DNA from 4 places in the Streptomyces daliensis genome. Region 2 is predicted to be linked to each of the others. Evidence: riboswitches for the same ligand, from Rfam matches in the RefSeq annotation. Region 2 holds a riboswitch; each other region holds the start of a gene.
The links. A riboswitch is a leader RNA that binds a small molecule or an ion and turns the genes downstream of it on or off. The one in region 2 is predicted to bind cyclic di-AMP.

Region 1: linked by a shared signal. The riboswitch ahead of ACYVOO_RS16085 (C40 family peptidase) and the one ahead of ACYVOO_RS11220 (M23 family metallopeptidase) in region 2 are both predicted to bind cyclic di-AMP.
Region 3: linked by a shared signal. The riboswitch ahead of ACYVOO_RS21970 (transglycosylase family protein) and the one ahead of ACYVOO_RS11220 (M23 family metallopeptidase) in region 2 are both predicted to bind cyclic di-AMP.
Region 4: linked by a shared signal. The riboswitch ahead of ACYVOO_RS04175 (M23 family metallopeptidase) and the one ahead of ACYVOO_RS11220 (M23 family metallopeptidase) in region 2 are both predicted to bind cyclic di-AMP.

The regions. Positions count from the first base shown of each region.
Region 1 is NZ_BAAGSO010000069.1:103,553-111,166, forward strand. It holds gene ACYVOO_RS16065 (class II aldolase/adducin family protein) at 1-22, opposite strand, end outside; gene ACYVOO_RS16070 (hypothetical protein) at 184-945, shown strand; gene ACYVOO_RS16075 (C40 family peptidase) at 1,061-2,182, opposite strand; gene ACYVOO_RS16080 (hypothetical protein) at 2,631-2,984, shown strand; gene ACYVOO_RS16085 (C40 family peptidase) at 3,126-4,307, opposite strand; cyclic di-AMP (ydaO/yuaA leader) riboswitch at 4,316-4,514, opposite strand; gene pcrA (DNA helicase PcrA) at 4,819-7,350, shown strand; gene ACYVOO_RS16095 (M23 family metallopeptidase) at 7,450-7,614, opposite strand, start outside.
Region 2 is NZ_BAAGSO010000054.1:52,660-60,273, reverse strand. It holds gene ACYVOO_RS11230 (M16 family metallopeptidase) at 1-1,074, shown strand, start outside; gene ACYVOO_RS11225 (M16 family metallopeptidase) at 1,116-2,486, shown strand; cyclic di-AMP (ydaO/yuaA leader) riboswitch at 2,743-2,900, shown strand; gene ACYVOO_RS11220 (M23 family metallopeptidase) at 2,916-3,740, shown strand; gene ACYVOO_RS11215 (GntR family transcriptional regulator) at 3,928-4,629, shown strand; gene ACYVOO_RS11210 (HPr family phosphocarrier protein) at 4,732-5,016, opposite strand; gene ACYVOO_RS11205 (bifunctional acetate--CoA ligase family protein/GNAT family N-acetyltransferase) at 5,159-7,614, shown strand, end outside.
Region 3 is NZ_BAAGSO010000089.1:97,449-105,062, reverse strand. It holds gene ACYVOO_RS21985 (hypothetical protein) at 1-150, opposite strand, end outside; gene ACYVOO_RS21980 (dienelactone hydrolase family protein) at 269-973, opposite strand; gene ACYVOO_RS21975 (alkaline phosphatase PhoX) at 1,092-2,276, opposite strand; gene ACYVOO_RS21970 (transglycosylase family protein) at 2,664-3,743, opposite strand; cyclic di-AMP (ydaO/yuaA leader) riboswitch at 3,858-4,043, opposite strand; gene ACYVOO_RS21965 (MBL fold metallo-hydrolase) at 4,491-5,885, shown strand; gene ACYVOO_RS21960 (metal-sensitive transcriptional regulator) at 5,932-6,231, opposite strand; gene ACYVOO_RS21955 (rhodanese-like domain-containing protein) at 6,311-6,925, shown strand; gene ACYVOO_RS21950 (response regulator) at 6,965-7,614, opposite strand, start outside.
Region 4 is NZ_BAAGSO010000015.1:22,651-30,264, reverse strand. It holds gene ACYVOO_RS04200 (CheR family methyltransferase) at 1-1,071, shown strand, start outside; gene ACYVOO_RS04195 (GAF and ANTAR domain-containing protein) at 1,096-1,950, shown strand; gene ACYVOO_RS04190 (ANTAR domain-containing protein) at 1,964-2,794, shown strand; gene ACYVOO_RS04185 (PP2C family protein-serine/threonine phosphatase) at 2,847-4,097, opposite strand; gene ACYVOO_RS04180 (PP2C family protein-serine/threonine phosphatase) at 4,302-5,465, shown strand; cyclic di-AMP (ydaO/yuaA leader) riboswitch at 5,747-5,974, shown strand; gene ACYVOO_RS04175 (M23 family metallopeptidase) at 6,324-7,352, shown strand.

The sequences.
Region 1 (7,614 bases), on a different contig from region 2:
AGGGGTGAGAGGGGTGCGTCATGCGGCTGCTCCTCCTGATCAGGGCCGTACGGGAGCGGAAGCTACCTGGGGGTAGCGCAAGTGACCAGGGGTGCGCCCGGATCTCTGACATGTCCCCGCTATGCTGCGCGCTCCGCGCCGCCCCCGGGGCAGGCGCTCACACATCAACGGGAGGGACGGCTCGTGAGCAGCCGCCAGATCAGCAAGATGCTCCAGCAGATCGCCACGCAGGACGACGTCACGGTCGTCAGCCGCATGTCCTCGGTGAAGAAGCTCGCCAGGCTGGCGTTGATCGCCGAGCAGTTCGGCTTCCAGTACGGGGACGCCGCGCAGACCGGCGCCCAGAACGGCAGCACGGCGATGCTGCTGCACCGCGACCCCAGTCCCGCGGCCCAGCAGCGCGCCGCGGCCAACATGGCCCGGTTTCCGCAGGCGGGCAACGGAGGCGATCTGCCCGGCATGCAGCCCGGCGGCAAGCTCAAGCCCCTCCCCGAGGCGGCCGACCACCTCGAACTCCTCAAGGCCCGCATCAACTTCGACCTGACCGGCAAGAGCGCCGAGAAGCGGATGCTGGCCGGGGCGGCGGGGCTCACCGTGATGATGGTGCTCGGGCTGGTGCGGGACGCGCTTCAGGACGACGCGCTCGTCTACGGCGTCATCGGCTACGTCCTGCTGATGCTGCTCCTCGGTGCGGGCTTCTTGTGGACGCGGCAGCGCAACGCGAACTTCGCGGCCCGCCTTGAGGCGGCGGGCTTCGCGCGCGTACGCGACGAGAACGGCCGCAGCCGCTACCTCCCCCCGGGCGCGCAACTCCCTGGTCACGCGAACCCGTTCGGCAGCGGGGCGCCCGTGCCGCCGCAGGCGTACGGGGCACCGCCTGTCGGGCAGCAGCCCGTTCAGGGGCAGCAGCAGGGGCAGGGGTACTTCGGAGCGCCGAGCGCGTGAGTGCGTGCCCCTGAGTGTGCTTCGCGGGCTTGAGTGTGTTTCGCGGGCTGCGGGTGCGCGGTGGCTGGTCGCGCGGTTCCCCGCGCCCCTGGCGGGCGGGGCGGGACCGTCCCGCTCATGCCGGGCGGGTCGCTCCGGAGAAGGGCATTTCGTCGATCGGGGCGACCCGTACCGGCGCGCCGGGGCGCGGGGCGTGGATCATCTGGCCGTCGCCGATGTAGAGCCCGACGTGGCTGACGCTGCCATAGAAGAAGACCAGGTCACCGGGCGCCAGCCCTGACCGGGGGATGTGGCGGCCCGCGTCGATCTGCGTGTACGTGGTGCGCGGCAGCGAGACACCGGCCGCCTTCCACGCGGCCTGGGTGAGCCCGGAGCAGTCGTACGCGTCGGGCCCCGTGGCGCCCCACACGTACGGCTTGCCCAGCGCGCCCCGCGCGAAGGAGACGGCACGGGCGGCGCGCGAGTCGGGGGCCACGCCCGTGGCAGGCGCCGTGGCCTCACGGGCGCCGTCGCCCGAGCCGCCGCCCGAGCGGTCGGCCCGCGCCGTCCCGTCGGAACCGTCGGAACCGTCAGGGCCTTCGGGCACGCCGCCGTGACCGTCGTCGCCCAGCACCTCGGCCCGTTTCTCCGGCGTCAGCCGGTCCAGCAGCTTCTCCGCCTCCCTGAGCTTGCCCTGAACGGTGCGCTTGTGGCGCCGCGCGCTGTCGGCCGCGCTCTTGAGCGAGGTGGCCGTCCCGGCCGCCTCCTCCCGGAGCTGCCGCACGCCGCGCGCCTGCTCGCCGACGCGCCGCACGGAGTCGGCCTGCCGCGCACCCGCGCGCTCGGCGACGGCCGCACGCTCCAGGTAGTTCTCGGGGGAGGAGGAGAGCGCGAGCTGGAGCGACGGGTCGACGCCGCCACTCCGGTACTCGGCCGCCGCGTGCGCGCCCAGCGCGTCCCGCGTCGCGTTCAGCCGCTCCTGCTTGCGCGCCGCCTGGTCGCGCAGTTTTTCCAGCTCCTCCGCCGCCTCGTCGGCCTTCTCCTTCGCGCCGTTGTACGCCTCGGTGGCCTTCTCGGCCTCGTGGTGCAGCTTGTCGACCTTCGCCTTCACCCGGGCGGTGGAGCCGGGGCGGGGGTCGGCGTGGCCCGAGCCCTGGAACGCGGTGGTGCTCGCGGCGGCGGCGAGCGCGAGGGTGAGCGCCGTGCGCGCTGCGGGTCCGGTGAGGGGGCGGGGCTTGGGCTTTCGGTGCGAGGCCATGGTGCGGCCGTCACTTCCTTCGCGTCGCGTCGCGGCCGTACACCGTGCGGCGTCGCGTGCGACGCCTGTACGTCCGTCGAGGTGGGGATCCGGCGGCGGACCCGCACAGGGGGGACGAGCCGCCGCCGGATCTCGGCGGGGCGGCCGGGCCTCGCACGGGGCGGACCCGGCCACCTGGACGAGGACGCTAAACCTGCCCTGTGCGGCGAGGTGTGGGGTTGACCGGGACTGCCCGGGACTGTCCGCTTTCGTCCATGCGGCGCGTGCGGGCGTGAGCGGGGGCGCCCGCTACGGAACGGGAACCGGCGAGACCGTGACCGATGCGGGCGATCGGCGCACCCTGGCCGTCGGGCGGTGCTAGGGGGTGTCTTCAACGTAGCGTCGTCCGGCCGTTAGGCCAGACGGGACGTTGAAGACACCCCCTATGAGCCGGGCTACGCTCCGGGCCATGGACGTCCTCATCAACCTCTTCGTCTGCCTGCACATCGTGGGCATCGCGGCCCTGCTGGGCGGCTTCTTCTTCCAGATGGGTGCCCTGCGCTCCGGCACGGCGCGGATGCTGCCGGGCATGCTGCACGGCGCGCTGACCATGCTCGCGACGGGCATCGTCCTCGTCGGCCTCAATCAGGCGGACGACCAGCCCGTGAACAACGTCAAGATCGGGATCAAGCTGGCGCTGCTGGTGGTGATCCTGGGGCTGGTCTACGTGAAGAGGGACGAGGAGAAGGTCCCGTCAGCGCTGCTGGGCACGGTCGGCGCCCTGACGACCGTCAACATCTTCATCGCGGTGCTGTGGACGTGAACGGCGGCGCGTAGTCCCTCGATCCGCGCGCCCCGGAGGCCCCGGGACGCCCCGGGCGCGCGAAGGGGCGCGGCGCACCCGCTGGTGCCTCCGCGCCCCGTCGACGTACTCCCGCGACGTACTCCCGTCGAGCGCCCCGCGTCAGGCGGGCCGGACTCCCGAGTGGAACGGCATGTAGTCGATCGCCTCGTACTTCACGTCGTCGCCCGGCTTCGAGGCGTGGATCATCTGGCCGCCACCCACGTAGATGCCGACGTGGCTGACGTCGTCGTAGAAGAAGACCAGGTCTCCGGGGCGCAGGTCCGACTTGGCGACCCGCGTGCCGACCTTCACCTGGTCGTACGTGGTCCGGGGCAGGGATATCCCCGCGCTCTTCCAGGCGTCCTGGGTGAGCCCCGAGCAGTCGTACGAGTTGGGCCCCGTGGCGCCCCACACGTAGGGCTTGCCGAGCTGCTGCTTGGCGAAGTCGATCACCTTCGCGGCCTTGGCCGAGTACGAGCCGCCCGACGAACCGGAACCAGAACCGGAACCTGAGCCCGAGCCCTCGGAGGAACCCGACCCGTCGCCCTGTTCCCGCTTCTGGCGCTCGGCCGCCTCACGGCGCTCCGCCGCGGCCCGCTCGGCCGCCTCGCGCCGCGCCTCGGCCCGCTTCTCGCGCTCGATCTGCGCCAGCCGCGCCTTCTCCTTGGCGGTCAGCTTCGACAGCAACTGCCGCGCCTCGGCCAGCTTCGACTGCACCTCGCGCTTGCTCTCCTTCAGCTCCTTCTGTGAAGAGGAGAGCGATTCCAGCTCGCGCGTCGCCTCGGCGCGCTTCTCGGTGGCTGCCTTCTGCCGCTTCTCGTAGTCGTCGACGGCCTCCTTCTGGCGGCCGGTCATGCGGTCCAGCAGGTGCGTCTGCGCGAAGAAGCTCTGCGGGTCCTCGGTCAGCAGCAGCGTCGCGGTCTGCGAGATGCCGCCCGTGCGGTACTGCGCGGCGGCGAAGTTGCCGAGGACGCGGCGCGACTCGTTCAGCTTGTCGGTGCGCTCGGCGACCTCGTCGAGCATGCCGTCGGTCTTCTCGCGCTGTGCGTCGGTCTTCTCCTTGGCCGCGTTGTACTTCTGCGTCGAGGCGCCCGCCTGCTGGTAGAGCTTGTCGACCTTCTGCTTGACCTCTTCGACCGACTGCCGTCCGCCGCCGCCCCCGCCGTCGTCCGAGGGCGAGGCGGTCGCGCTCTGGGAGAGCAGGGTGACGGACGCGAGGGCCGCGGTGGTGACACCGATGACGCCCCGCTTGGAGGCTGCGGAGTGCAGTACGCGGGTGCGCGGCTTGCGATGCGACGCCAAGGCCGACGACTCCTTCCGTGAACCGCCTACCGGGTTAGCTGACGGGTTCGGGCGTCGGAAGGCTGCCCTACGGACCGGAGCGCTCCGCTCACGCGGCGCGTACGGGCCGATTCACCCCGGGTGGCACGCGGGCACGCGGTGGTCGCGCGGCGTACGCGAGTGGGTCCCCGGCTCCGGCCCTGCGGCCGGACTCGGCGGTGGCCGCCCGTGCCGACGCTGTCGCCGACGGGGGTGCGGGCTGCCTGGCACGGCACGGTAGCGAAGGTGTGCCGTTCCTGTGAAGGCTGGTGAGGGATACGTCCGATATCTCTTCGTTACCCGTGCGGGATTGGTGCGGTATCCGTCCGGTATGGGCATGCGGGGGTCCGTACGAGACCGGCGCGGGGTCGCCGCCAGGCGCTCGTCGACGGGCCGCGTACCCGCGCCGGGGCGCGGATTTCCGGGCGATTCCCGGGGCGATTCCCGGGACGCGCGGAGGTCTGTCGGTGGGGCCGCCTAGACTCGGACGACGATGAGCAGCCTCTTCGACGACAGCTTCCTGGCGAACCTCGATCCCAAGACCGAGGACCCGCCTCCGCCTCCCCCCGAGGACCAGCACCCGGAGGAGGAGATCCCGGACGATCTCTTCGCGGGCACCTTCGCCGGGGGCGCGGCAGCCGCGCGTGACGCGTATCACCGCGGCGGCTCGCCCCGCACCGTGGTGGACACGGACGCGCTGCTGGAGGGCATGAACGAGCAGCAGCGCGCCGCCGTCGTGCACAGCGGCTCCCCGCTGCTCATCGTCGCCGGGGCGGGCTCGGGCAAGACCCGGGTGCTCACCCACCGCATCGCCCATCTGCTGGGTGCGCGGGGGGTCCACCCGGGCCAGATCCTCGCGATCACCTTCACCAACAAGGCCGCCGGCGAGATGAAGGAGCGCGTCGCGGAGCTGGTCGGGCCGCGTGCGCAGTCGATGTGGGTGTCCACCTTCCACAGCGCGTGCGTGCGCATCCTGCGCCGCGAGCACAAGAAGCTCGGCTTCACCTCGTCCTTCTCGATCTATGATGCGGCGGACTCCAAGCGCCTCATGGCCCTGGTCTGCCGCGATCTGGACCTGGACCCGAAGCGTTTCCCGCCGAAGTCGTTCAGCGCCAAGGTCTCGAACCTGAAGAACGAGCTGATCGACGAGGAGGACTTCGCGGCCCAGGCCACGGACGGTTTCGAGAAGACCCTCGCCGAGGCGTACGCGATGTACCAGGCACGGCTGCGCGAGGCCAACGCCCTGGACTTTGACGACATCATCATGACGACCGTCCACCTCCTCCAAGCGTTCCCTGACGTGGCGGAGCACTATCACCGCCGCTTCCGGCACGTGCTGGTGGACGAGTATCAGGACACCAACCACGCGCAGTACACGCTGGTGCGCGAGCTCGTGGGCACGGGCGCCAGTGCCGGCGCGGGCACGGATACGGATACGGGTGTGGGCGCGGGCGCCGTCGAGCGGGCCGAGCTGTGCGTCGTCGGCGACGCGGACCAGTCGATCTACGCGTTCCGCGGCGCCACCATCCGCAACATCCTCCAGTTCGAGGAGGACTACCCGGACGCCACCACCATCCTCCTGGAGCAGAACTACCGCTCCACGCAGACCATCCTCAGCGCCGCCAACGCCGTCATCGAGCGGAATGAGAACCGGCGCCCCAAGAACCTGTGGACCCAGGCCGGAGCGGGCGCCCGCATCACGGGCTACGTCGCGGACACCGAGCACGACGAAGCACAGTTCATCGCGGACGAGATCGACCGCCTCACGGACGCGGGCGACGCGCGCGCGGGCGATGTCGCGGTCTTCTACCGCACGAACGCGCAGTCCCGTGTCTTCGAAGAGGTCTTCATCCGCGTCGGCCTGCCGTACAAGGTCGTCGGCGGCGTCCGCTTCTACGAGCGCAGGGAGGTCCGCGATGTGCTGGCCTATCTGCGCGTCCTCGCCAACCCCGAGGACTCGGTCTCCATGCGCCGCATCCTCAACACCCCGAAGCGCGGCATCGGCGACCGCGCCGAGGCGATGATCGACGCGCTGGCGCTCCGCGAGAAGATCACCTTCCCGCAGGCCCTGGTCCGCGTCGACGAGGCGTACGGCATGGCGGCCCGCTCCGCGAACGCCGTGAAGCGGTTCAACACGCTGATGGAGGAGCTGCGCACCATCGTCGAGTCCGGCGCGGGCCCGGCCACGGTGCTGGAAGCGGTGCTGGAGCAGACGGGCTATCTGGCCGAGCTGCAAGCGTCCACGGACCCGCAGGACGAGACCCGCATCGAGAACCTCCAGGAACTCGCCGCCGTCGCCCTGGAGTTCGAGCAGGAGCGCGGCGAGGACGAGCCGGGCACGCTGGCCGACTTCCTGGAGCAGGTCGCGCTCGTCGCCGACTCGGACCAGATCCCGGACGACGAGGAAGGCGAGAACGGCGAGGCCACCGGCGTCATCACGCTGATGACGCTGCACACGGCGAAGGGCCTGGAGTTCCCCGTCGTCTTCCTGACGGGCATGGAGGACGGCGTCTTCCCGCACATGCGCGCCCTGGGCAACACCAAGGAGCTGGAGGAGGAGCGCCGTCTCGCCTACGTGGGCATCACGCGCGCCCGCGAACGGCTCTATCTGACGCGCTCCACCATGCGCAGCGCCTGGGGCCAGCCCTCGTACAACCCGCAGTCCCGCTTCCTGGAGGAGATCCCGGACTCCTTCCTGGACTGGAAGCGCACGGGCGCCTCCATGGGCGCGGCGATGGGCCCAGGCTCTGGCGCGGGCGCCGCGATCGGCTCGGGCGTCGGCGCCTCGCTCTCGTCGTCCACGGCGGCCCGGCGCGGCGGCCCGAGCGGCTTCGCGACGCGCCGCGCCAAGGACCGCCCCACGGTCTCGCTGGCGGTGGGGGACAGGGTCACGCACGACAGCTTCGGCCTGGGCACGGTGGTCGAGGTCAAGGGCAGCGGCGACAGCGCCGAGGCCACCGTCGACTTCGGCGGCGAGAAGCCCAAGCGGCTGCTGCTGCGGTACGCGCCGGTCGAGAAGCTGTAGCGGCGACGGCGGGGGCGTCGTCGGCGACGGACGGCGCCCTCGCGGCCGTACGGGATTCTCCGTGACGGCCACCGCCAGGGCGCGGTCTGCGCGTGAGGTCTATGTGGGGTCGAGGCCCTTGGCGCGGAGCCAGGGCAGCGGGTCCACGGCGGAGCCGCCGCCGGGGCGTACCTCGAAGTGGAGGTGCGGCCCGGTGGAGTTGCCGGAGTTGCCGGAGTAGGCGATCGTTTCACCGGCCTTGACCTCGCCGGACCGGATCTTGGT
Region 2 (7,614 bases):
TATTTCGAGACCATGCCGGCGCACGAGCTGGAGCTGGCGCTCTGGCTGGAGGCCGACCGCATGGGCTCCCTGCTCACGGCGCTGGACGAGGAATCGCTGGAGAACCAGCGTGACGTCGTCAAGAACGAGCGCCGCCAGCGGTACGACAACGTGCCTTACGGCACCGCCTTCGAGAAGCTGGCCGCCATGGTCTATCCCGAGGGCCACCCTTACCACCACACCCCGATCGGTTCCATGGCCGATCTGGACGCGGCCTCCCTGGAGGACGCGCGCGCCTTCTTCCGTACGTACTACGCGCCGAACAACGCCGTGCTCTCCGTCGTAGGGGACATCGATCCGGAGCAGACGCTGGCCTGGATCGAGAAGTACTTCGGCTCCATCCCCGGCCACGAGGGCAAGCAGCCGCCGCGCGACGGCTCCCTCCCCGAGACGCTGGGCGGGGACCAGCGGCAGGTGGTCGAGGAGGAGGTGCCCTCGCGCGCGCTGATGGCGGCCTACCGCCTGCCGCACGACGGCACCCGCGAGTGCGACGCGGCCGACCTCGCGCTGACCGTCCTCGGCGGCGGCGAGTCCTCCCGCCTGCACAACCGCCTGGTGCGGCGCGACAGGCTGGCCGTCGGCGCGGGCTTCGGGCTGCTGCGGCTGGCCGGGGCGCCCTCGCTGGGCTGGCTGGACGTCAAGGCGTCGAGCGGCGTGGAGATCTCCGCCATCGAGACGGCGGTGGACGAGGAGCTGAGCCGCTTCGCGCAGGAGGGGCCGACGCCAGAGGAGATGGAGCGGGCACAGGCCCAGCTCGAGCGCGAGTGGCTGGACCGGCTCGCGACGGTCGGCGGGCGCGCCGACGAACTGTGCCGGTTCGCCGTGCTGTTCGGCGATCCCCAGCTCGCGCTGAGCGCCGTGGGCCGCGTCCTGGAGGTCACGCCGGAGGAGGTGCGGTCCGTGGCGGCGGCGCGGCTGCAAAGGGACAACCGCGCCGCGCTGGTCTACGAGCCGACCGCGCCCGCCACCGAGAACGCCGAGAACGCCGAGAACGAGAACGCCGAGGACGGACAGGACGAGGAGCCCGGCCAGTGAGCGACACCGCGACCACCCCCGCAGAGAGGCCAGGCCCGAGCATGGATCTCCACCCCCAGCCCCGGGGCGGCAGCCCCAGGCCCTGGGCCTTCCCCGCGCCCGAGCGCGGCACGCTGCCCAACGGGCTCACGGTGCTGCGCTGCCACCGCCCGGGCCAGCAGGTCGTCGCCGTGGAGGTCAACCTCCTGGCCCCCCTGGAGGCCGAGCCCGAGGGCCTTGACGGCGTGGCCACGATCATGGCCCGCGCCCTGTCCGAGGGCACGGACAAGCACGACGCCGAGGAGTTCGCCTACGAGCTGGAGCGCTGCGGCGCCACCCTGGACGCGCACGCCGACCACCCGGGCGTGCGCGTCTCCCTGGAGGTCCCCGCCTCCCGGCTGCCCAAGGCGCTCGGTCTGCTCGCCGACGCGCTGCGCGCACCGGCCTTCCCCGACGGCGAGGTCGAGCGGCTGGTCAACAACCGGCTGGACGAGATCCCGCACGAGCTGGCCAACCCGGCCCGCCGCGCGGCCAAGGAGCTCTCCCACCAGCTGTTCCCCGCCGCCTCCCGCATGTCCCGGCCGCGCCAGGGCACCGAGGAGTCGGTCGCCCGTATCGATGCCGCCTCGGTCCGTGCCTTCTACGAGGCACATGTGCGCCCCGCGACGGCCACCGCCGTCGTCGTCGGCGACCTCGAAGGCGTCGATCTGGACGAGGCGCTGGCCGACTCCCTCGGCACCTGGACCGGATCGACGGCCGAGCCCCGCCCCGTGCCGCCGGTCACCGCGGACGACACGGGCCGCGTGATCATCGTGGACCGTCCGGGCGCCGTGCAGACGCAGTTGCTGATCGGCCGCATCGGCGCGGACAAGCACGACCGCGTCTGGCCCGCGCAGGTGCTGGGCACGTACTGCCTCGGCGGCACCCTCACCTCCCGGCTGGACCGCGTGCTGCGCGAGGAGAAGGGCTACACCTACGGGGTGCGCGCCTTCGGCCAGGTGCTGCGCTCAGCGCCCGAGGGCACGGGCGCCGCCATGCTCGCCATCTCCGGCTCGGTCGCCACCGAGGTGACGGGGCCCGCGCTGGAGGACCTGTGGCAGGTTCTGCGCACCCTGGCGGCCGAGGGCCTCACGGACGAGGAGCGGGACGTCGCCGTGCAGAACCTCGTGGGCGTCGCCCCGCTGCGCTACGAGACGGCCGCCGCCGTCGCGGGCACCCTCGCCGATCAGGTCGAGCAGTATCTGCCGGACGACTTCCAGGCGCGGATGTACGCGCGGCTGGCCGAGACGGGCACCGTGGAGGCCACGGCGGCCGTCGTGAACGCCTTCCCGGCCGACCGCCTGGTCACCGTCCTGGTGGGTGACGCCTCGCAGATCGCGGAGCCGGTGCGGGCGCTGGGCATCGGCGAGGTGAGCGTGGTCTCCGGGACCTGAGGCGCCGCGCCGCCCGGCGCTACGCCGCCGGAGCCGCCCGGAATGTGATGGAGGGCCCGTGAACAGTCGGCCGACTGTTCACGGGCCCTCCACATGTCGCGGCGTCATGTCCGTTTTCCCTGTCTGATTTGGCCGGTGTTGCCCCGGTGTTGGGTGTGGCATGCGCGACAAAAGACGGGATCTGTTTGGCGCCGTGCTGATGCCCGTCTTAGCGTCGTGGCCGCTGTTCGTCAGAAGTGACCGCGCCGCGGCCGACGGACAGTGATCGCCGAGTCCCCGTACGGCGCGAGCCAGGGGAGCCGGGGACCCACACGTCCCTTGGGGTGAATCGGACGCCTCCCGTACGAGGCGCCCGTAGGAGACCTTCCTGCTCCGAACCCGTCAGCTAACCCGGTAGGCGAGAAGGAAGGAAAGGAGTCACGCCAGATCATGGCGTTCATCCGTGCCACCGGTAAGCATCGTGGGCAGAGTCGTGCCCGTCGCCGTGCGGGCGTCAACGCCGCAGGCATAGCGGGCCTCGCCGCTGTCGGCGTCGTGGGCTCCGTCGCGTCCCCGGCGCTCGCCGCCAACGACGAGGCGTCCACCGTCACCGACACCGGTCTGACCCAGGCCATCGACCTGGGCGGTTCCCTCGCCGCGACCGTCGGCGACCAGGCCGAGGCCCAGCAGGCCGAGGCCGAGCGCGCCAGGGCCGAGGCCGCCGCCAAGAAGGCCGCGGCCGAGGCGAAGAAGCGTGCCGACGAGGCCAAGCGCAAGGCGGCGGCCGAGAAGGCGGAGCGCGAGCGCGAGGCCAAGGAGGCCAAGGAGCGCGCGGCCCGCAAGGCGGAGGCCAAGCGCGCCGCGCTCAACGGCTACGTCGCCCCCGTCGACAACTCCTACGTCTCCACCGGCTACCAGACCGGCGGCGGCATGTGGTCCTCCGGCAGCCACACCGGCATCGACTTCCACGCGGCCCAGGGCACCCCGGTCAAGTCCGTCGCGGCCGGTGAGGTCGTGGAGGCGGGCGACGGCGGCGCCTACGGCAACAACATCGTGATCAAGCACAAGGACGGCACGTACACGCAGTACGGCCACCTGTCGTCCATCGGCGTCTCGGTCGGCCAGTCCGTCACCTCGGGCCAGCAGATCGCCCTCTCCGGCTCCACCGGCAACTCCTCGGGCCCGCACCTCCACTTCGAGGCCCGTACGGGCCCCGACTACGGCTCGGACATGGACCCGGTCGCCTATCTGCGCCAGCACGGCGTCAAGATCTGACCGAATCCGAATCTGAATCCGGCGCCGCACCCGACGCCCAATCCGGTGCCGCACCCGACTCCGCGCGGCATCCGTGAGTATCAGGACCCCCGGCCGACACATGGCCGGGGGTCCTTTTCACGCCGTATTCACGTGAGGGGAACTCTCGCCATCGGAAATTCGACGTGGCTGCAATACAGTTCGAGTCATGCGAATTTCCGCGCACGCGGTCTGCACGGCAATCCGCGACGACATCGTCAGCGGGGCATTTCCGCCCGGCGCCCGGCTCACCGAGGAACTCCTCGCGCGGCGTTACGGAGTCTCGCGGGTCCCCGTGCGCGAGGCGCTGCGCACGCTGGAGTCCGAGGGTTTCGTGCTGACGCGCAGGCACGCGGGCGCCTGCGTGGCCGAGCCGACGGAGCAGGAGGCGGCGGATCTGCTGGAGATCCGCGCGGTGCTGGAGCCGCTGGGCGCGGCGCGCGCGGCGCAGCGGCGCACCGAGGCACACCTCAAGGTGCTGCGCGGTCTCGTGCGCCTCGGCCAGCAGCGCGTGGACCGCGGCCACCTCTCCGACCTGCGCTCCCTGGGCGACTGGTTCCACGAGACGCTGGCCCAGGCGTCCGGCAGCCCCAGCCTGACGACGCTGCTCACCCAGCTCCGGCGCAAGATCACGTGGGTGTACGCGGTGGACGTGCCCGCGCAGGCCGCCACCGTCTGGCAGGAGTACGGCGCCATCGTCGACGCGGTGGCGCGTGGCGACGCCGAGCGGGCCCGCGCGCTGACGGCCCAGCACGTGGAGCGTTCCGCGGTGCTCCACAGGCTGCGCCGCCCGGTACCGAAAGGGGTCGCGCGCAAAGCGGCCGTGAGGAGTACGAAACCTTCCGTAAACACGGCGCGCGATTCTCTTTAACACTCCCCGTATACAAAGAAGAGGAGGAATTCACAGGCGTGTGCCCGTGAATTCCTCCTGCTCTTTTCCTGCCACTGAGGGCAGAGAATCAGACGGTGCGAATCAGACGGTCTCCGGGAGTTCTTCGAGGCCCTCGGAGACGAGCTTCGCCAGACGGTCGAGCGCGGATTCCGCGTCATCCGCCTCGGAAGCCAGCACGATCTCCTCGCCGCCCTCCGCGCCGAGACCCAGCACGCCCAGCATGGAAGCGGCGTTGACCGGCGTGCCGTCCTCGCCCTTCTTCACGGTGACCGGGACGCCCGCAGCAGCCGCGGCGCGGCAGAAGATCGAGGCGGGGCGGGCGTGCAGGCCCTCGGCCCAGCCGACGGTGACGCGGCGCTCAACCATGGTGAAGCCCTTCGAATCGTGACGCTTGTGAACTGTTGTCTAGACCAGTCTCGCACGCGGTGCGAGCTGCTCCCGTGCCCCCTCAGCCTGCACTGTCGCACGTACGGGCGCGAGCCCGGCTCACAGGTCCTACCCTGACCCCATGCAGAGCCCGTCGGAGCGCGCTTACCCCACCCACTGGGAGGCCGACGTCGTCCTGCGCGACGGCGGCACGGCCCGGATCAGGCCCATCGCACCGGACGACGCCGAGCGGCTGGTGAGCTTCTACGAACGGGTCTCCGACGAGTCGAAGTACTACCGCTTCTTCGCGCCCTACCCCCGGCTCTCCGACCGCGACGTGCACCGCTTCACCCACCACGACTACGTCGACCGCGTCGGCCTGGCCGCCACCGTCGGCGGCGAGTTCATCGGCCTCGTCCGCTACGACCGCATCGACGGCACCGGACGCCCCGCCTCCGCGCCAGCGGACGAGGCCGAGGTCGCCTTCCTCGTGCGCGACGACCACCAGGGCCGCGGCGTGGCCTCCGCGCTGCTGGAGCACATCGGGGCCGTGGCCCAGGAGCGGGACATCCGCCGCTTCAGCGCCGAGGTGCTGCCGGCGAACAACAAGATGATCAAGGTGTTCACCGACGCGGGCTACTCCCAGAAGCGCAGCTTCGAGGACGGCTCCGTCCACCTCACCTTCGACCTCGAACCGACCGAGCGCTCCCTCGCCGTGATGCGCGCCCGCGAGCAGCGCGCCGAGGCCCACTCGGTGGGACGGCTGCTCGCACCCGGCTGTGTCGCCGTCATCGGCGCGGGCCGCAACCCGGGCGGCGCGGGCCGCGCCGTCCTGGAGAGCCTGCGCGCCGCCGGGTACGCGGGCCGCACGTACGCGGTCAACACCGCGCTGCCCGAGGGGCGTACGGAGCTCGGCGGCGTCCCCGCGTACCGCTCGGTGGGCGAGCTGCCCGAGTCCGTCGACCTCGCCGTCGTCGCCGTGCCCGCCGCCACCGTCACCCAGGTCGTCAAGGACTGCGGCGAGCACGGTACCCAGGGTCTGGTCGTGCTCTCCGCCGACTTCGGGCGCGACGAGCAGCGCGAACTGGTGCGGCTGGCCCGCTCGTACGGGATGCGCATCATCGGACCCAACGCCTTCGGGCTGATGAACACCGCGCCCGACGTCCGGCTCAACGCGAGCCTCTCGCCCGAGCTGCCCCGGCGCGGCGGCATCGGCCTGTTCACCCAGTCGGGCGCCATCGGCATCGCGCTGCTCACCGGGCTGCACCGGCGCGGCATGGGCCTCTCCTCCTTCGTCTCGGCGGGCAACAGAGCGGACGTCTCGGGGAACGACGTGCTCCAGTTCTGGGACGACGACCCCGGCACCGGCGTCGCGCTGCTCTACCTCGAATCCATCGGCAACCCCCGCAAGTTCACCCGCCTCGCCAAGCGCACCGCGGCGCGCAAGCCCGTCGTCGTGGTCAAGGGCGCCAGGCACAGCGGCAGCGCGCCCCCGCCGGGACACGCGGCGCCCGCCTCCCGCACCCCCGACGCGACCGTCACCTCGCTGCTGCGCCAGGCCGGAGTGATCATGGTCGAGACGGTCACCGAACTGCTCGACGCGGGCATCCTCCTGGTCAGCCAGCCCCTCCCCGCTGGGCCCCGCGTCGCCATCCTCGGCAACGCGGAGTCCCTCGCGCTCCTCACCTACGACGCCTGCCTGACGGACGACCTGCGCCCGCTGCCCGTCCGCGACCTGACGACGTCCGCCACCCCCGACGACTTCCGCCGCGCCCTGTCCGACGCGCTCGCCGACCCCGGCACGGACACGGTCGTGGTCACGGCCATCCCCTGGGTCGGGGACACGCCCGTGGGGGAGCTGGCCGACGCGCTGCGCGAGACGGCCGAGGGCGCGGACAAGCCCGTCGCTGTGGTCCACCTCGCCATCGAGGGCCTCGACGCGGCACTCGCGGAGCGCGGCATCCCCAGCTACCCGGCGGCCGAACGCGCGGCGCGCGCCCTGTCCGAGGCGGTGCGGTACGCGCGCTGGCGCGAGGAGGCGGCGGCGCCGGGGCGGGTGCCGGAGTACGAGGTGGACGAGGCCGCGGCGTCCGCGCTCATCGCCCGCGCGGCGGCCCGGAGCGCGGCACCGGCCGCGCGGGACGATGCGGGCCCCGGGGCCGGCGCCGCTTCCGGTTCGGGGCCGCGCCCTGGTTCCGAACCGGGCTCCGGTTCGGACGCAGATCCCGGCTCGGGTACGGTCTCCGGCTCCGCTTCCGTCGCGGTCCCCGGTTCGGGGGCGGCCTCCGCCTCCGAACCCGTCGCGGGTTCCGGTACGGCCCCCGCCCCCGTCGCGGGCGCCGGTTCCAGCGAGGACCCCGCCGCCCCCCACGCCGTCCCCGCCGACGACGCCCTCCCCGCCGCCGGACCCCGCGAGGCCCGGCCCACCACCGTGTCGGCCACCACCGAGGAGCGGCACCGCAGCGTGCCCCTCGGCGCGGAGGACGCCGCCGCGCTGCTGGCGTACTACGGCGTCGCCGTCCACCCCACGAGCCCCGCGCCCACCCCGGACGACGCGGCGGCTGCCGCACGGCACCTCGGCTACCCCGTCGCGCTCAA
Region 3 (7,614 bases), on a different contig from region 2:
GACCTCGGGGACGGGCCCCGCGCCCTGGGCCTGCGCGCTGCGCGCGCCCTCGTCGTCGCCCGCCAAGCCCGTGGCGCCCGCCGCGCCCGCGCCGCCCACCACGCCCGCCGCCGCGAGGGCGGCTGCGGCGATCACCATACGCATGCGCATCGTTCGTCTCTCCTGTCGTCGGCTGTCGTCGGTCGTGTGACGTTGCTGTTGTCCGCCACACGGCGCCGATAACGGGAGCGGGCCCGAAGACACCCGAACGGCCCCCGGCCGCCCCCGGTCAGCCCTCGCCGAGCCGGGCGCGGAGGAAGGCCAGGGTGCGGTCCCAGGCCGTGGCGGCGGAGGGCGCGTCGTACGTCGCCGGGTTCGCGTCGTTGAAGAAGGCGTGGCCCGCCGGGTAGAGGTGGAAGACCGGGGTGATGCCGGACTGGGCCTCGATCGTGGCGCGCAGTTCGTCCAGCGACGCGAGGGGAACCGTCGGGTCCTGCTCGCCGTAGTGCCCCTCCACCTCGGCCTTGAGCCCCGAGAAGTCGGGGAGGGCGCCCGGGATGACGCCGTAGAAGGGGACCGCCGCCGAGACGCGGGGTTCGCGGGCCGCCAGCGCGAGGACGAAGCCGCCGCCCATGCAGAAGCCGACCGCGCCCACGGTCCCGCCCGTCGTCTCCTCGCGGCCGAGGAGGTAGTCGACGGCGCCGGAGAGGAGCCGCGCGCCCTCGTCGGTGGGCAGCTCGGACATCATGCGGGCCGCCTCGTCGGCGTCGTGGGCCACCTGGCCGCCGTAGAGATCCGGCGCGAGGGCGACGAAACCGGCCTCGGCGAACCGGTCGGTGACCTCCGCGATGTGGTCCGTCAGACCCCACCACTCCTGGATGACGACCACGCCGGGTCCCCGGCCCGAGGGCGGGAGGGCGAGGTAACCGTGCGCGGTACCGGCGTCAGTGGTGCTGGGGAAAGTGACGTTCTGGCGGGGGTTCGCAGCGGTCACGGTGACTCCACGGTTCGGGGAGGGGAATGGGGGCGTGTCCCGAGCGTAGGGGTGCGGGCTGTGGATCGCCTGGCACGGTCCGTCGTACGGCGGGCCGTGCCAGGCCGGGGCGGGCGCTTCAGGCGCGGAAGGGCCCCGTGACCTCGAACGTCACGCCCGCCGACGAGCTGTTGCCCGTCCCGCGCTGGCTGGAGAAGTAGAGGCGGCGCCCGTCGGGCGAGAACGCCGGTCCTGTGATCTCCGAGCCGCTGTGCCCCGTGACGCGCAGGAACGGGGCGACGACGCCCTGCGGGGTGATCACGCAGATCTCCATGTTGCCGCCGTCCTCCGCGACGTAGAGGTCGCCGGACGCGGTGCCGGTCACGTTGTCGACGCCCGTCAGCGGCGCCTGGCCGCCCGTCACCAGGCTGTCGTCGTAGGCCAGCTCGATCGTGTCGGCGGCGCAGTCGAGCTGCCAGACGCGGTTGTCGCCCTTGGTCGTGAACCAGCAGGTGCCGTTCGCGTAGTAGCAGCCCTCGCCGCCGTCGAAGTGCTTGGCCGCCGCGACCTGCGCCCGCGTACGGGTGCCGAAGACGCCCGGCGACGGGTTCGGCACCGCGGCCCAGCCGACCGGGCCCGACGTGCCGTCGCCCATGGTCAGCACCTCCAGCGTGCCCGTGGACAGGTCGCCCCACGTGGCCGGCCGGAAGCGGTAGAGGCAGCCGTCGCTCTCGTCCTCGGTGAGATAGACGACGCGGCGGTCGGGATCGGCGGCAGCCGCCTCGTGCTTGAAGCGGCCCATCGCACTCCTGCGCGCGGCAGAGACGGTGCCCCACGGGTCGGTCTCGTAGACGTAGCCGCGGTCGATCTCCTCGCAGGAGAGCCAGGTGTTCCACGGGGTCCGGCCGCCCGCGCAGTTCACGCTGGTGTTGCTCAGCACGCGGTACGCGCCCGTCACCGCGCCCGAGGAGGAGAAGCGCACGGCGCTCGCGCCACCGGTGAGGGCGACCTCGGAGTTGGAGACGTAGATCCAGCCGCCGCCGCTGTCGGCGAAGCAGGCGCCGCCGTCGGGCGCCGGGTGCCAGGTGTACGAGGTGCCGGAGACCGCCTGGCCCGATCTCGCGATCACCCTGCTCGTGAAGGACTGCGGCAACTGGACGCCGTTCGCGTCGGCGGGGCCGAGCGCCCCGTACGGGCCGGTGCCCGGCTGCGCCGGGTCCGCGTGCGCGGCGCCGCGCCACAGCGTGCCGCCGAAGACGGCGGCCGAGCCGGTGAGCACGGCCGCGCGCAGGAAGGTACGACGCCGGAAGTCACGGCGTTCCACGGTCACTCCACGTTCCACGGTCACTCCACTCGACGAGTCTGCGGTGCCCGGCGGTGTCGCGTCCGCCGGGGAGAGCGGTGGTGCGTGCGGTGCGTGTGCCTTGGTGCCTTGCGGGTGCTGCCCGTGCTGCCCGTGCTGCCCGTATGGCCGGTACCGCCGGTACGGGACGGTCCGGTCCGGTCCGGGCGGGGTGGAACCTAGCGCTCGGGCGTGACCGGCGCCACAACTCCCCGTGAACCGGAGGCGCGACGGAGCGGGGCCGAACGCCGGATGCCCGGTGTCCCTGGCGGGGACACCGGGCATCGGTGTGGCTTCGCCTGCCGCTTTCCGGAGGACGCGTGTGGCCCGCGCCCTCCGGTCCGTTGCGGGCGTAGGGGAGGGAACGCCTCAGACGGAGAGACCGTGCGACTGGAGGTAGCTCACGGGGTCGATGTCGGAGCCGTAGTCGGGACCGGTGCGGACCTCGAAGTGCAGGTGCGGCCCTGTGCTGTTGCCGGTCGAGCCGGAGACGGCGATCTGCTCGCCCGCGTCGACCTGCTGGCCGGGCTGGACGGAGGAGGAGGTCAGGTGGCCGTACTGGGTGTACTTGCCGTCGTCGTTCTTGATGACGACCTCGTTGCCGTAGGCGCCGCCCCAGTCCGCCGAGACGACGGTGCCGGAGGTGACCGACTTCACCGGGGTGCCGGAGGAGGCGGAGAAGTCGACGCCGGTGTGGCTGCCGCTGGACCAGGAGCCGCCGGACGCCTTGTACGGGGTGCTGGTGCCCGCGTCGACCGGCTTGACGTAGTCGCTGGAAGCGGACTGGCCGTCGTCGGAGCCCGCGTCCGAGGTCTCGGCGGTCTTGGAGGCGCCGCCCTGCGGCTGCGTCTTCACCTCGTCGCCGGAACCGGAGGCGGAACCGGAGAGGGTCAGCTTCTGGCCGGGGACGATGACGTTCGGGTCGCCGCCGATGGTCTGGCGGTTCGACTCGTACAGCTTCTTCCAGCCGCCCTCGACGCCCTCGGACTTGGCGATCTTGGCGAGGGTGTCACCGCTCGCGACGGTGTACGAGCCCGAGCCGCCCTGGGGCTTGCTCTGCTGCTCGGTCTGCTTCGGCTGCTCGGTCTGCTGCGGCTGCGCGGACTTCGTCGCGGAGTCGTCGGAACCGGAGCCGGAACCGGAGTCGGGGTTCACGTCGGGGGAGCCGCTGTTCTGGCTCAGCCCGGCCTTGGGGCCGCAGTTGGGCCAGGCGCCCGGACCCTGCTTGGCCAGCACCTTCTCGGCGATGGCTATCTGCTGGTCCTTGGTGGCCTTGTCGGCGGTCGGCGCGTACTGCGAACCGCCGTAGGCGTCCCAGGTGCTCTTGTCGAACTGGACGCCGCCGTAATAGCCGTTTCCGGTGTTGATGGACCAGTCGCCGCCCGACTCGCACTGGGCGACCTTGTCCCAGGTGCTGACGTCGGCGGCGTGCGCGTTCGCGGCGCCCATCAGCGGAAGGGCGATACCCGCGCCACCTGCGGCGAGAGCGAGCGAGACGCGGGAAATGCGCCGCGCGTTACGGCCATTGGACTGTCGGTTAACGCTTTCGCGTGCAAACACAGAAGTGTTCCTCTCCTACGCCTGCGAGGTGAGCTGTCGGATTCGGGCTGGAGTTGCCCGGCCACCTGCGCACATGCCCGTGGCATGTGCGCGAGGGGGCTTCACCCCAAGCCGGTCGCGTTTCCGCGACGCGGCACTTACCTGTGGTTCCCCCGCTCCTGCCGCCCTTGGGTCGGGTGATTTCCGCTGACCGGGCGGCAGGATTCGGCGTCCCGGTCACGGGCCACCGCATGGGACGTGCGATGGCGGATGCACCGTAAACAGATGGAATTCGCGGGGACAACTAAAGACAGGGAAGGAGAGCCATGTGGGGACCCGCGCATTTCTCATACGGAGTGTCGAATAAGTCCGTAAGAGAACGCTGTGCGCAGGGCATTCGAAACACGCGTGCCGCGTCCGCGTCAAAACCGGAACCCTTTCGATCTTGCCTTCCTGTGTCGCTCCTCACGCACCTCCTGTGGAACGCGTCACGTCATTTCCGGCTCGCGCGGGGGCACTCGGCACGATGCCGGGCGTGTGTGGAATACCCCCTGGGGTACCCGTGTTACGGTCGATGATGGATACCCCGGGGGGTACATGAACGAGTCGGTCCGGGAGAACCGGAGCGAACGGAGAGCGGAGAGGAGAGGGTCGGCCGTGTTCTTCGTCGACACCATCGGGACCGAGGGCCTGGGCAACCGCGGCTATCTGGCGGGAGGCGCGACGGAAGCCGTCGTCGTGGACCCGCCCCGCGACATCGACCGCGTGCTCGCGGCGGCGGCACGCAGGGGCGTGCGCGTCGGCCTCGTCGCGGAGACCCATGTGCACAACGACTACGTCAGCGGAGGCCTGGAGCTGGCCCGCGTCACAGGCGCCCGCTATCTCGTCCCCGCCGAGGCGCACGTCGCCTTCGCCCGCGTGCCCGTACGCGACGGCGACACCGCGACGGTCGACGCCGGCGCGGGCCTGACGCTGCGGGCCCTCGCCACCCCCGGCCACACCCCGCACCACACCTCCTACGCGCTGGAGGAGAACGGCCGCGCCGTGCTGGCCTTCACCGGCGGCTCCCTCCTCATCGGCACCACGGGCCGCCCCGACCTGGTCGAACCCCGGCTGACCGAGCCGCTCGCCCGCGCCCAGCACGCCTCGGCGCGCCGGCTGGCCGACGAACTGGCCGACGACGTGCGCGTCCTGCCCACCCACGGTTTCGGCAGCTTCTGCTCCTCCGGCGGCTCCGGTGGCTCCGGCGCGGGCTCCGGCGGCTCCGACGGCTCCACGACGATCGGCGAGGAACGCGCGCACAACGACGCGCTCACCCGCGACGTGGACGACTTCGTCAAGGACGTACTCGCCGGGCTGGAGGACGTGCCCGCCTACTACACGCACATGGCCCCGGCCAACGCCTCGGGCCCGGCCCCCCTGGACCTCACCCCGCCCCGCCCCGCCGACGCGCACGACCTCGCGCGGCGCCTGGCCGAGGGCGAGTGGGTGGTGGACCTGCGCTCGCGGGTGGCGTTCTCCGAGGGGCACCTCGCGGGCGCGTTCAACTTCGAGGGCGACGGCAAGCTCGCCACGTATCTCGCCTGGCTGATCCCCTGGGGCAAGCCCGTCACCCTGCTCGCCGAGACCCCCGGGCAGATCGCGGCGGCGCAGCGCGAGCTGGCCCGCGTCGGCATCGACCGCCCGGCGGCGGCGGCGACCGGAGGCCCGTCCTCCTGGCTGCGTACGGGCGAGCGCCCGCACTCCTTCCCGCGCGCCGGCTTCGCCGACCTGGCTGCGGCCAGGGAGCGGGACGGCGGCGAGGGGATCGTGGTGCTCGACGTGCGCCGCGCGTCCGAGCGCGCGAAGGGCCACGTCGAGGGCTCGTTCCACCTCCCCGTCCACGAGGTGCACGGCCGCGCCGACGAGGTGCAGCGCGGCGTGGTGTGGGTGCACTGCGCGAGCGGGATGCGCGCCGCCGTCGCCGCCTCGATGCTGGCCGCCATGGGCCGCGACGTGGTCGCCGTCGACGACGCCTTCCGGGCCGAGGACTGGGTGCGGGGCGCGGAGTGAGGGGGTGCGGGCCCGGACCGGGTCAGGCCGGAGAGCCCGCGCCCGGTCAGGCCAGGGAGAGGAAGAGCTTCTCCAGACGGGCCCGCATCTGCTCGCGGTCGGCCGCCTGGACGGCGCCGTCCTCGCCGTCGGCGCCCGGCTCCGCGAGACAGCGCTGGAGACCGGTGGCGATGATCGCGAACCCGGCCTTGTCCAGCGCGCGCGATACGGCCGCGAGCTGTGTGATCACGTCCTCGCAGTCCCTGCCCTCCTCGATCATCCGGATGATCCCGGCGATCTGGCCCTGCGCCCTGCGCAGCCGGTTGAGAACCGTCTTCAGGTCGTCGGCCGCCAGTTCAAGATCCACGGCTTCTCCTCACGTATACCCTCTGGGGTATAGCGTACCCCCGGCGGAGCCGGTGCCACCGAACACGAAGGACCCTCCTGTGACCACCCCTCCCTCCCCCACCCCCACTGCCACGTCCTCCACCGCCCTGGCTCCCGTCCAGGCGCGCCCGCGCCTGGACGAGTTCACCGTCGTCGACGTACGCGCCCCCGGCGAGTACGCCTCCGGACACCTGCCCGGCGCCCACAACGTCCCCCTCGACCGGCTCGGCCGCGCCCTGCCCGCGCTGCGGCACGCGGCCGGGCGGCGCCCCCTGCTCATGGTCTGCGCCTCCGGGGCGCGCTCGGCCAAGGCCGTCGGCGCCTTGGCCGACGGTGGGATAGCCGCCTCCCGGCTGGCCACCCTCACCGGCGGCACCAGCGCCTGGACTGCCGAGGGCTACGAGGTGGACAGGCCGGAGACGGGCCGCGCGACCTGGGCCATGGAACGCCAGGTGCGGCTGGCGGCGGGCTCCCTCGTGCTGCTGGGCCTGCTCGCCGACCTCGTGCTGCCGGGCGCGCGCTGGCTCTCCGCCGCGATCGGGGCCGGGCTGGTCTTCTCCGCGCTCACCGACACCTGCGGCATGGCCGCGCTGCTCGGCAGGCTCCCGCACAACAGGCGCGGCGGACGCGCGGCGGACCTCGACGCGACCCTGACCCGGCTGACCGCCGACTGACTCCCGACCGGTCCCGGCCCCCCGTCCCGTGCGAGGCTCTCAGGCGGAGCCGTGCCGCTCCGTGCCGGGGGCGCCGGGGCCGTGTGCCGGGGCCGGGGGGCGGCCCTCGCGGTGGTAACGGCGCTCGGGGCGGCCCGTGGTGCCGTACCGGAGGGTGACGCGGGCGCTGCCCGTCGCCACGAAGTGCTCCAGATAGCGGCGCGCGCTCACCCGCGACAGCCCGCTGCGCTCGGCGCACTCGGAGGCCGAGACGCCCTCGCCCTCCACGCCCGCGTCGAGCGCATCCCGCACGAGCGCCGCCGTCTGCTCGGTGAGCCCCTTCGGCAGCGAGGCGGGCGTCCGCCCGCCGCCGTGGCCCTGGGCCGCTCCCGCGCCCAGCGCGCCGCCCGCGCCGCCTGTCCCGCCGAAGAGGCGGTCCACGTCGTCCTGGCCCGGCGCCGCCAGGGCCGCCAGCTCCTTGCGGCGCTCCGCGTACTGCCGCAGCCGCTCCTGGAGCAACTGCCCCTCGAAGGGCTTGATGATGTACTGCACGGCTCCGCCGCGCTGCGCGCCCCGTACCGTTCCCGCGTCCCGTGCGGCGGTGACGACCAGCACGTCGGGACCGCCCTCGGGGGCCCCGCCGCCGCGCAGCTCGCGCAGGACCTCCAGGCCGGGGATGTCCGGGAGGTAGATGTCGAGCAGCACCAGAT
Region 4 (7,614 bases), on a different contig from region 2:
CGCCAGCGCCTGTTCCGGCGCCGGGCAGGGGAAGCGACGCCGCCCTACCAGCCCACCCCGCTGAAGATCAGGGCCAGTTCGGGCGTCGAGCTGAACTCGTTCGCGCGCTCGCGCCAGTTGCGCGATCTGGTCCTCGACTCCGCGCCGGCCCCGTCGATCGCCCTCGACGCCGACGGGGCCGTGGCGGTGATCAACAGCCAGGCGAGGGCCCAGTTCGGGCTGACCACCAGCGACATCGGCCGCCCCTTCCAGGACCTGGAGATCTCCTACCGGCCGGTCGAGCTGCGCTCCCTCATCGACCAGTCCACGCACGAGCGCCGGGCCCTGCGGGTCAACCGGGTCGAGCGCAGGGTGGGCGAGGACGTGCAGTTCTTCGACATTCTCATCCAGCCGCTCGCCGGGCCCAGCGGTCTGCACGTCGCCACCACGATCGCCTTCACCGACGTGACCGTCGTCACACAGCTCAAGTCCGAGCTGAAGACCGTCCGGGAGGATCTGGAGACCGCGTACGAAGAGCTCCAGTCGACCAACGAGGAACTGGAGACGACGAACGAGGAACTCCAGTCCAGCATCGAGGAGCTGGAGACGACGAACGAGGAACTCCAGTCGACCAACGAGGAGCTGGAGACCACCAACGAGGAACTCCAGTCGGGCAACGAGGAACTGGAGACGATGAACGAGGAGATGCGCATCCGCACCGAGGAGCTGGACGAGGCCCGGGGCTTCCTGGAAGCCGTCCTCACCAGCATCGCGGCGGGAGTGGTGGTCCTGGACGGGAACCTGAAGGTCAAGAGCTGGAACCGGGGAGCCGTCGATCTGTGGGGGCTGCGCGCCGACGAGGTACTGGAGCAGCCCTTCTTCGAACTGGACTTCGGGCTGCCCACCCACAAGCTTCTCGCCGTGGCACAGGAGTGCCTGGAGACCCGTGAACGATCAGCTCCCGTCACCGTCGAGGCCCTGAGCCGCATCGGGCGGCCCATCATCTGCGATGTGTTCTGCTCCCCGTTCGGCGGGCGCGACGGCGGCATCGTCCTGATGATGGAGGAGGGGCGAAGCGGCTCCCCCGGCTGAGCGGTGCGGCGTACGCTGAGTGGCATGAACCCGCAGGGGCGTGAGACGGACGCCGACCTGGCGATGGCGGCCCAGCGGCGCGCCGCCCTGGCACGTGAGCGTGCCGAGCGCGCGGAGGCGACAGCGCGGAAGCACGAGCGGCTGGCGCGCGAGTCCGGGCAGCGGTTCCACGAGCAGTTGGCGCTGACACACCGTCGAACGGCCGCCTGCCACCGGGCCTCCGCCCGGCTCCAGGAGAGCTTCGCGCTGCGGGCGGCGGCCTGGACGAAGGGGCAGGGGGACCGGCCGCGGTTCATGGCCGTGGTCGCGGAGGCGTGCGACACGGACAGTGCGGCGATGACGCTGCTGGACGCGGAGCGCAATCAGCTCGCGGTCGCCGTGTCCGACGAGCGCTCCCGCGCAGCGCAGGATCTTGAGTACGTGCTCGGCGAGGGGCCGGGCCAGGAGGCGGCGGCGGAACTGCGCCAGGTCCGCGCTTCGGGGCGCGAGGTCGTGGAGCGCTGGCCCGAGTACGGCACGTCGCTCGCCTCGCTGGGCATCGCCACCGTGACCGCGGTGCCGCTGCGGACGGCGGAGTCCTGCATCGGGGCGCTGACGGTCTTCGACCCCCGGCCGGTCCCCGGCGGCTCCCCCGATCTGTCCGAGATCGCTGAAGCCCTCACCCGCATCGTGCTCCTCGAACCCGACGCCGACCCCGGCCTCTACGGCGGCACCGACATCCGGGCCACCGTCCAGCAGGCGGCCGGGATGCTCTCCGCGCGGCTCGGCTGTTCCATCGCTGACGCGTTGACGCTGATCAAGGCTCGTGCGTTCACGGAGGACGTATCCGTCGAGACTGTCGCCCGGCGGATCGTGGACGGTGATCTGACATTCCGCTGACGAGAGGGCACCCATGACGCCCGAACTGCGGCTGGCCGATGCCTTCGTGGCCTTGGCCGGTGATATGGCCGAAGGTCCGCCGGACGTGGCCGAGACCCTGTCGGTCCTGGCACACCGAGCGCCGGGACTGCTCGACGCCACCGCGGCGTCCGTGCTGTTCAGCCCAGATGGGCCGGACAGGACAGGCGACGAGGGGGCGGGGGCGGGGACGGCACCGCAGGTGGCGGGCTCCGATCCGGAGGTGACGCGCCTGGAGCGCGATGCCCTCGGCTGGCGCGAGGGGCCCGGCCACGACTGTCGCCGGGAGCGGGCGCGAGCGCCAGAGCCGGGGCGGCGCGCGAGGGACGGACGGGGCGCGCGGATCGCGCAGTCCGCGCTCGACGAAGGGCCCGTCATGCGGCGCTGGCCGCGGTACGCGCGCCGGGCCCTGGACCTGGGCTACGCGCGGGTGGCGGCCGTGCCCCTGGTCACGCGTACGGGCGCGGGCGGAGCGCTCGTCCTCCTGTCCGGCTCGCGGGAGGGCTTCTCCGGGGACACGCTCGCGCTCGGTCAGTCGTTGGCGGACTTCACCTCCGTCCTTCTGGAGCGCGTCCGTGAGGCCGAGAGCGGCAGGCTGCTGACCAGCCAGTTGGAGCACGCTCTGACCAGCCGCGTCCTCATCGAACAGGCCAAGGGCGTGCTCGCGACGATGCGGGCCGTGCCGCTCGGCGAAGCCTTCGAGCTGCTGCGCAAGCACGCGCGCTCGCGGCAGCGGCCGATGAGGGATGTGGCCCGCGAAATCGTCGAGGGGCACGCGGTCCCCGGCCTCACCGGCCCCGGTACCGGTACCGGTACCGGACGGTGACGTCGCACGCTGGCTGCCTGGGCTGACCGGGCTGACCTGGCGCGGGGCCCGCTCAGTACGTGGCCGTCGGCTCGGGTGTCCCGGGCGGCCCGGGTGAGTCGGCTGACGGGAGGCGGCGGAGGACCACGACGACCATGTCGTCGCCGATCGTCGGCGCCCACCGGGCCACGTCATCCTGGAGGAACGTGACGATCTCGGCCGGGACGGTGCCCCGCCCCTCGAAGCAGCCGGACCCGCCGGACCCGCCGGGCTCGTCGGCGGGGCGGCAGAAGTGGTCGTTCAGCCGTTGCCGCAGCGGATAGAACGCGCCGTCACGGCCGCGTGCCTCGGTCACCCCGTCGGAGTACGCCACCAGCATGTCGCCGACGGGCATGGGGAACCCCTCGGCGCGCTCCGTCCCCTCGGACAGGTCGCCGAGTCCCAGGGGCAGCCCTGGGGTGGCGGTCAGCGGGGTCGCGCCGTCGGGGGCGAGGCGCAGCAGGGGCGGGTGGCCGCGGTCGAGTACCCGGACCTCCTCCGCGTCCCCGGGGAACTCCATCAGCACGGCGGTGGCGAACAGCTCGTCGTCCGGGCCCGTGTCCTGCGGCAGCGCGCCGTCCCCCGGCGGTCCCGCGCCGCCGGGCGGCGTCGCGTCCTCGCGGTCCAGCGCCATCGCCATCTCGATACGGCCTGCGACCTCGGCCAGATCCTCGCAGGTCACGGCCGCCTCGCGGAAGGAGGCCATGATCGTGGCGACGGTGCCCGTCGCGCCGATGCCCTTGCCGCGTACGTCGCCGACGAGCACGCGTACGCCGTACGGGGTCTGCCTGACGCTGTAGAGGTCGCCGCCGATCAGGGCCTCGTCGTCGGCTGCCCGGTAGAAGCCCGCCACGCGGACGGGCCCGATCCGCTCGGGCAGGGGCCGCAGCAGCGCGAGCTGCGCCGCCTGGGCCACCGCGCGGACCTGGGTGAGTTGGCGCACCGTCCGCTCGCGCGCCACGGACAGCAGCGTGACGAGCCCCGCGACGACGAGCAGGGTGACGAGGGAGCCCACGATGTGCGGGTCGTAGGCGGAGCCCTGGCTGATGTCGAGCGCGGCGAGTACCAGCACGCACAGGGCGCCCATCGCTGCGGTGCCGAGGGGGCGGTAGAGGAGCGCGGCCAGCAGGACGGCGGCGCTGAGCAGCGAGCCGAAGAAGTACTTCGGGGGCGCCGCCTCCTCCAGGGTCACGGCCAGCACGATCAGCACGGGCGGCAGCAGCCCGAACCAGGCGGGCGGCCACTTCGGGGCGCGGAGGTGCACGACGGCTCTGCCGGTTCCCACGCGCGCCGCTCCCTTCCGTCCCCCTCGCCGTCCGCTGCCTCCAGTGGAACGTGCCGGGGCGCCGGGCGCTCACGGAGTGCGGCGATCGTGTGGCGGCGCCCTCGGCCGTCGCCCCGGCCGTCGCCCCGGCCGGGGGCCGCCAGAGGGGGAGCGATTGGAGCAGGTCAAGTGGCCGAGCGCGCCATGAAGGGTCAGATTGGGACGGTGGCGGACCAGAGATCGGGCAGGGGCAGGGGCAGGTTCCGGGGCGGCGGCAGCCGACGGACGACCGTGCCCGCGGAGCCTCCAGCCGACGGACGCTGCGTCCCTTTCCTCCTGCTGCCCCTCCTGATGCTCGCCCTCGGCATCCTCCTGAACGTCACCACCTTCTCCGAGATCACGGGCGCCCCCTTCTTCGCCGCCGCGCCCCTGGTGACAGCCCCCTTCTGCACCCGCGGGGTGACCGTCGGCACGGGGCTCATAGCCACCGCCCTCTTCGCGGCGCTGCTTCTGCTGGACGGCCCGTCGGACCTGCTCGACGACTCGATGCGCACCCTCACCGTCGCCACCGTCTCCGCGCTCGCCGTCTTCATCAGCGGCATCGTGCGCCGCAGCGGCGCGGCCCTGGACTCCGCGCGGATCATCGCCGAGGCGGCCCAGCGCGCGGTGCTGCCGCTGCCGCCCCCGCGCATCGGACGGCTGGAGTTCGCGGCGCGCTACAAGGCCGCGCAGACCGGCGCCCGTATCGGCGGGGACCTCTACGCGGTCCAGGAGACCCCGCACGGGACCCGGATGCTCGTCGGGGACGTGCGGGGGAAGGGGCTCGGGGCCGTGGAGGCGGTCGTCATCGTCATCGGCGCGTTCCGTGAGGCGGCCGAGCAGGAGGACACGCTGGAGGCGGTCGCGGGCCGCCTGGAGGGCGCGCTGCGGCGCGAGGGGGACCGCAGGAGGGGGCTCGACCAGTACGAGGGGTTCACGACGGCCGTCCTCGTCGAGGTACCGGCCGAGGACCCGGGCGTGCTCCGCGTCGTGAACCGCGGCCACCCGGCGCCGCTGCTGCTGAAGTCCGACGGGTTCCCCAGCTACATCGAGCCCAGGGTCCCCGCGCTGCCGCTGGGGATGCCCGAGCTGGGCGAGTGGCCCGACCGCGCTGACGAGGTGCCCTTCCCGCCCGGCGCGCATCTCCTGCTCTACACGGACGGCCTGTCCGAGGCGCGGGGCGAGGGGAGCGGCGTCTTCTACGAGCCCTCGCGCCGCCTGGCCGGGTGCGCCTTCGACGGTCCTGACGGGCTGCTGGACGCGCTGGTCGCGGACGTGGAGGCGTACACGGGCGGACGGATCACGGACGACATGGCGCTGCTGGTGGCGCGGCGCAGGGGGAGGTTGTGAAGACGGGGAGGGGGAGCTGTGGAGCGGTTCAAGACAGCTTTCCGGCCTGATGTTTCGTCACTCTCCGCGATCCGGCGCCCCAATTCGGGTAATTCCTGCCCCTGATTGCCCCCGTCTGCCCGGAAAAGTGCAGGGCAACGGCGACTACGAATTCGCCGGAACAGCTTGGAATTCGGCCCGCGACTCTATTAACGTTCGATAACGCAGCGCGGTCGTCACAGCCGTCACGAGAGTCGGCACCGTGCGCCGTCGCCGAATCCTGTACGTGCGTCAACGCGAGTCACCACTCGACGCGAAGCGCACCGAGGGAACCGGGGAACCACCACTTCTCGGCCGTCGTCAGCCGGCGGCGAGGGGGGTCTCTCACCGGTCGGCCCACACCGGGGCCGCCCTCCGAGGGATGGGGTGAATCGGACTCTCCCGCCCATGTCCCATGTGCGGGCGCTTCCGTAGGAGACCTTCCTGCTCCGAACCCGTCAGCTAACCCGGTAGGCGAGAAGGAAGGAAAGGAGTGCGCCCCCCGTGGCGTCCAAGAGGCATGCCCCCGAGGCCTCGTACGAGCCGTCCTTCGGCGGTTCACCGTCGTACGGCGCGTCCTACGACAGCCGGCCGCCCCACGGCGGCGACCACTTCGGCCACGGCCACGGCTTCGGCCAGGGCCACGGCACACCCGGCTACGGCCACGGCACATTCGACGCGTACGGCAACTACGACGCGCTGGGCCGTCCCGACGCGCTCGCCCCGGCGGGTGCCGCCCATGTCCCGGCCGGTGCGCGGAACTTCGACACGCAGACCATCGACGCTACGCAGACGTTCGAGGCCCCGTCCTTCGAGGCCCCGGCCTTCGACACCCAGGCGGTGCCCGTCCCGGACGTCTACGGTCCCGCGCGTGACGGTGGCGACGAGGACGGCGACGACGCGTTCGACGAGTGGAACCCCACCGAGGACTCCGTCCGTCCCGTCCGCGGCCGGCACCGCGTGGGCAAGCAGCGCGGCGGCGGCATGGCCCGCAGCGGCGCGGTGCTCGGCGTCGGCATGATCGCCGCCGTCGGCGCGGGCGGCATGGCCACCGCCAAGGACAAGGACCCGGCCGCGATATCCATGCCGGACCTCGCCTCCGCTGCTGACTCCGTGCAGGACCTCCCCGGCGTCGGCGGCCTCCTCGCGGGCGGCGCGGACGACGCGGAGGCCGTCGCCGCCGTCCAGGCGCCCCTGAGCCAGGCGGGCCTGTCCGAGGAGGACGCCGCCGCTGGCCGTACGGACGCGGGCGAGGCACTGCGCGCCCGCATCCTCGCGCAGGCCGAGTCCCAGCAGGCCGAGGCGGACGCGGCGGCGCGCGAGGCCGCCTCCCAGGCCGCCGCGGCCAAGGCGGCGACGGCAGCCGCCAAGGAGGCCAAGGAAGAGCGCGAGGAAGAGGCCGAGGCCAAGAAGAAGGCCGAGGAGGAGAAGCGCCGCAAGGCGGAGGCGGCCCGCCTCGCCAAGCTCGACAAGAGCTACACGCTCCCGGTCTCCTCGTACCAGCTCTCCGCGGGCTTCGGCTCCTCCGGCGGCATGTGGCAGAACGACCACACGGGCCAGGACTTCGCGTCCCCCACCGGCACCCCGGTCAAGGCCATCCACACGGGCACCATCAAGGAAGCGGGCTGGGCCGGTTCGTACGGCTACCGCATCGTGCTGGAGCTGGACGACGGCACCGAGCTGTGGTTCTGCCACCTGTCCTCGATGACGAAGTCGGCCGGTGACAAGGTCAGCACCGGCGACGTCATCGGCCGCGTCGGCTCCACAGGCAACTCCTCGGGACCGCACCTGCACGTCGAGGTCCGGCCCGGCGGCGGTGACCCGGTCGATCCGCTGGCGTGGCTGCGGGGCAAGGGCCTCAGCGTCTGACGGGGTTCCGCTGACGCGGCTCTGCTGACGCGGGTTCGCTGACGCGGTTCCGTCGGCCCGGGTCCGGGTTGGGAGCCCGGACCCGTGGTACCCGGTCGCCTCGGGCGGGTGGCGCACCACACGGCACCTCGCGCACTCGGGTCGCCCCCGCCCACTCACGACCACGCCGCCGCCTCGCACCGCCGAGGCGGGCGCACGCACCACTCGCCCCTGGCCCCCGTGGCCCTCGGCACAGCACGAGGAGGGGACGAGGCGGCGGCGA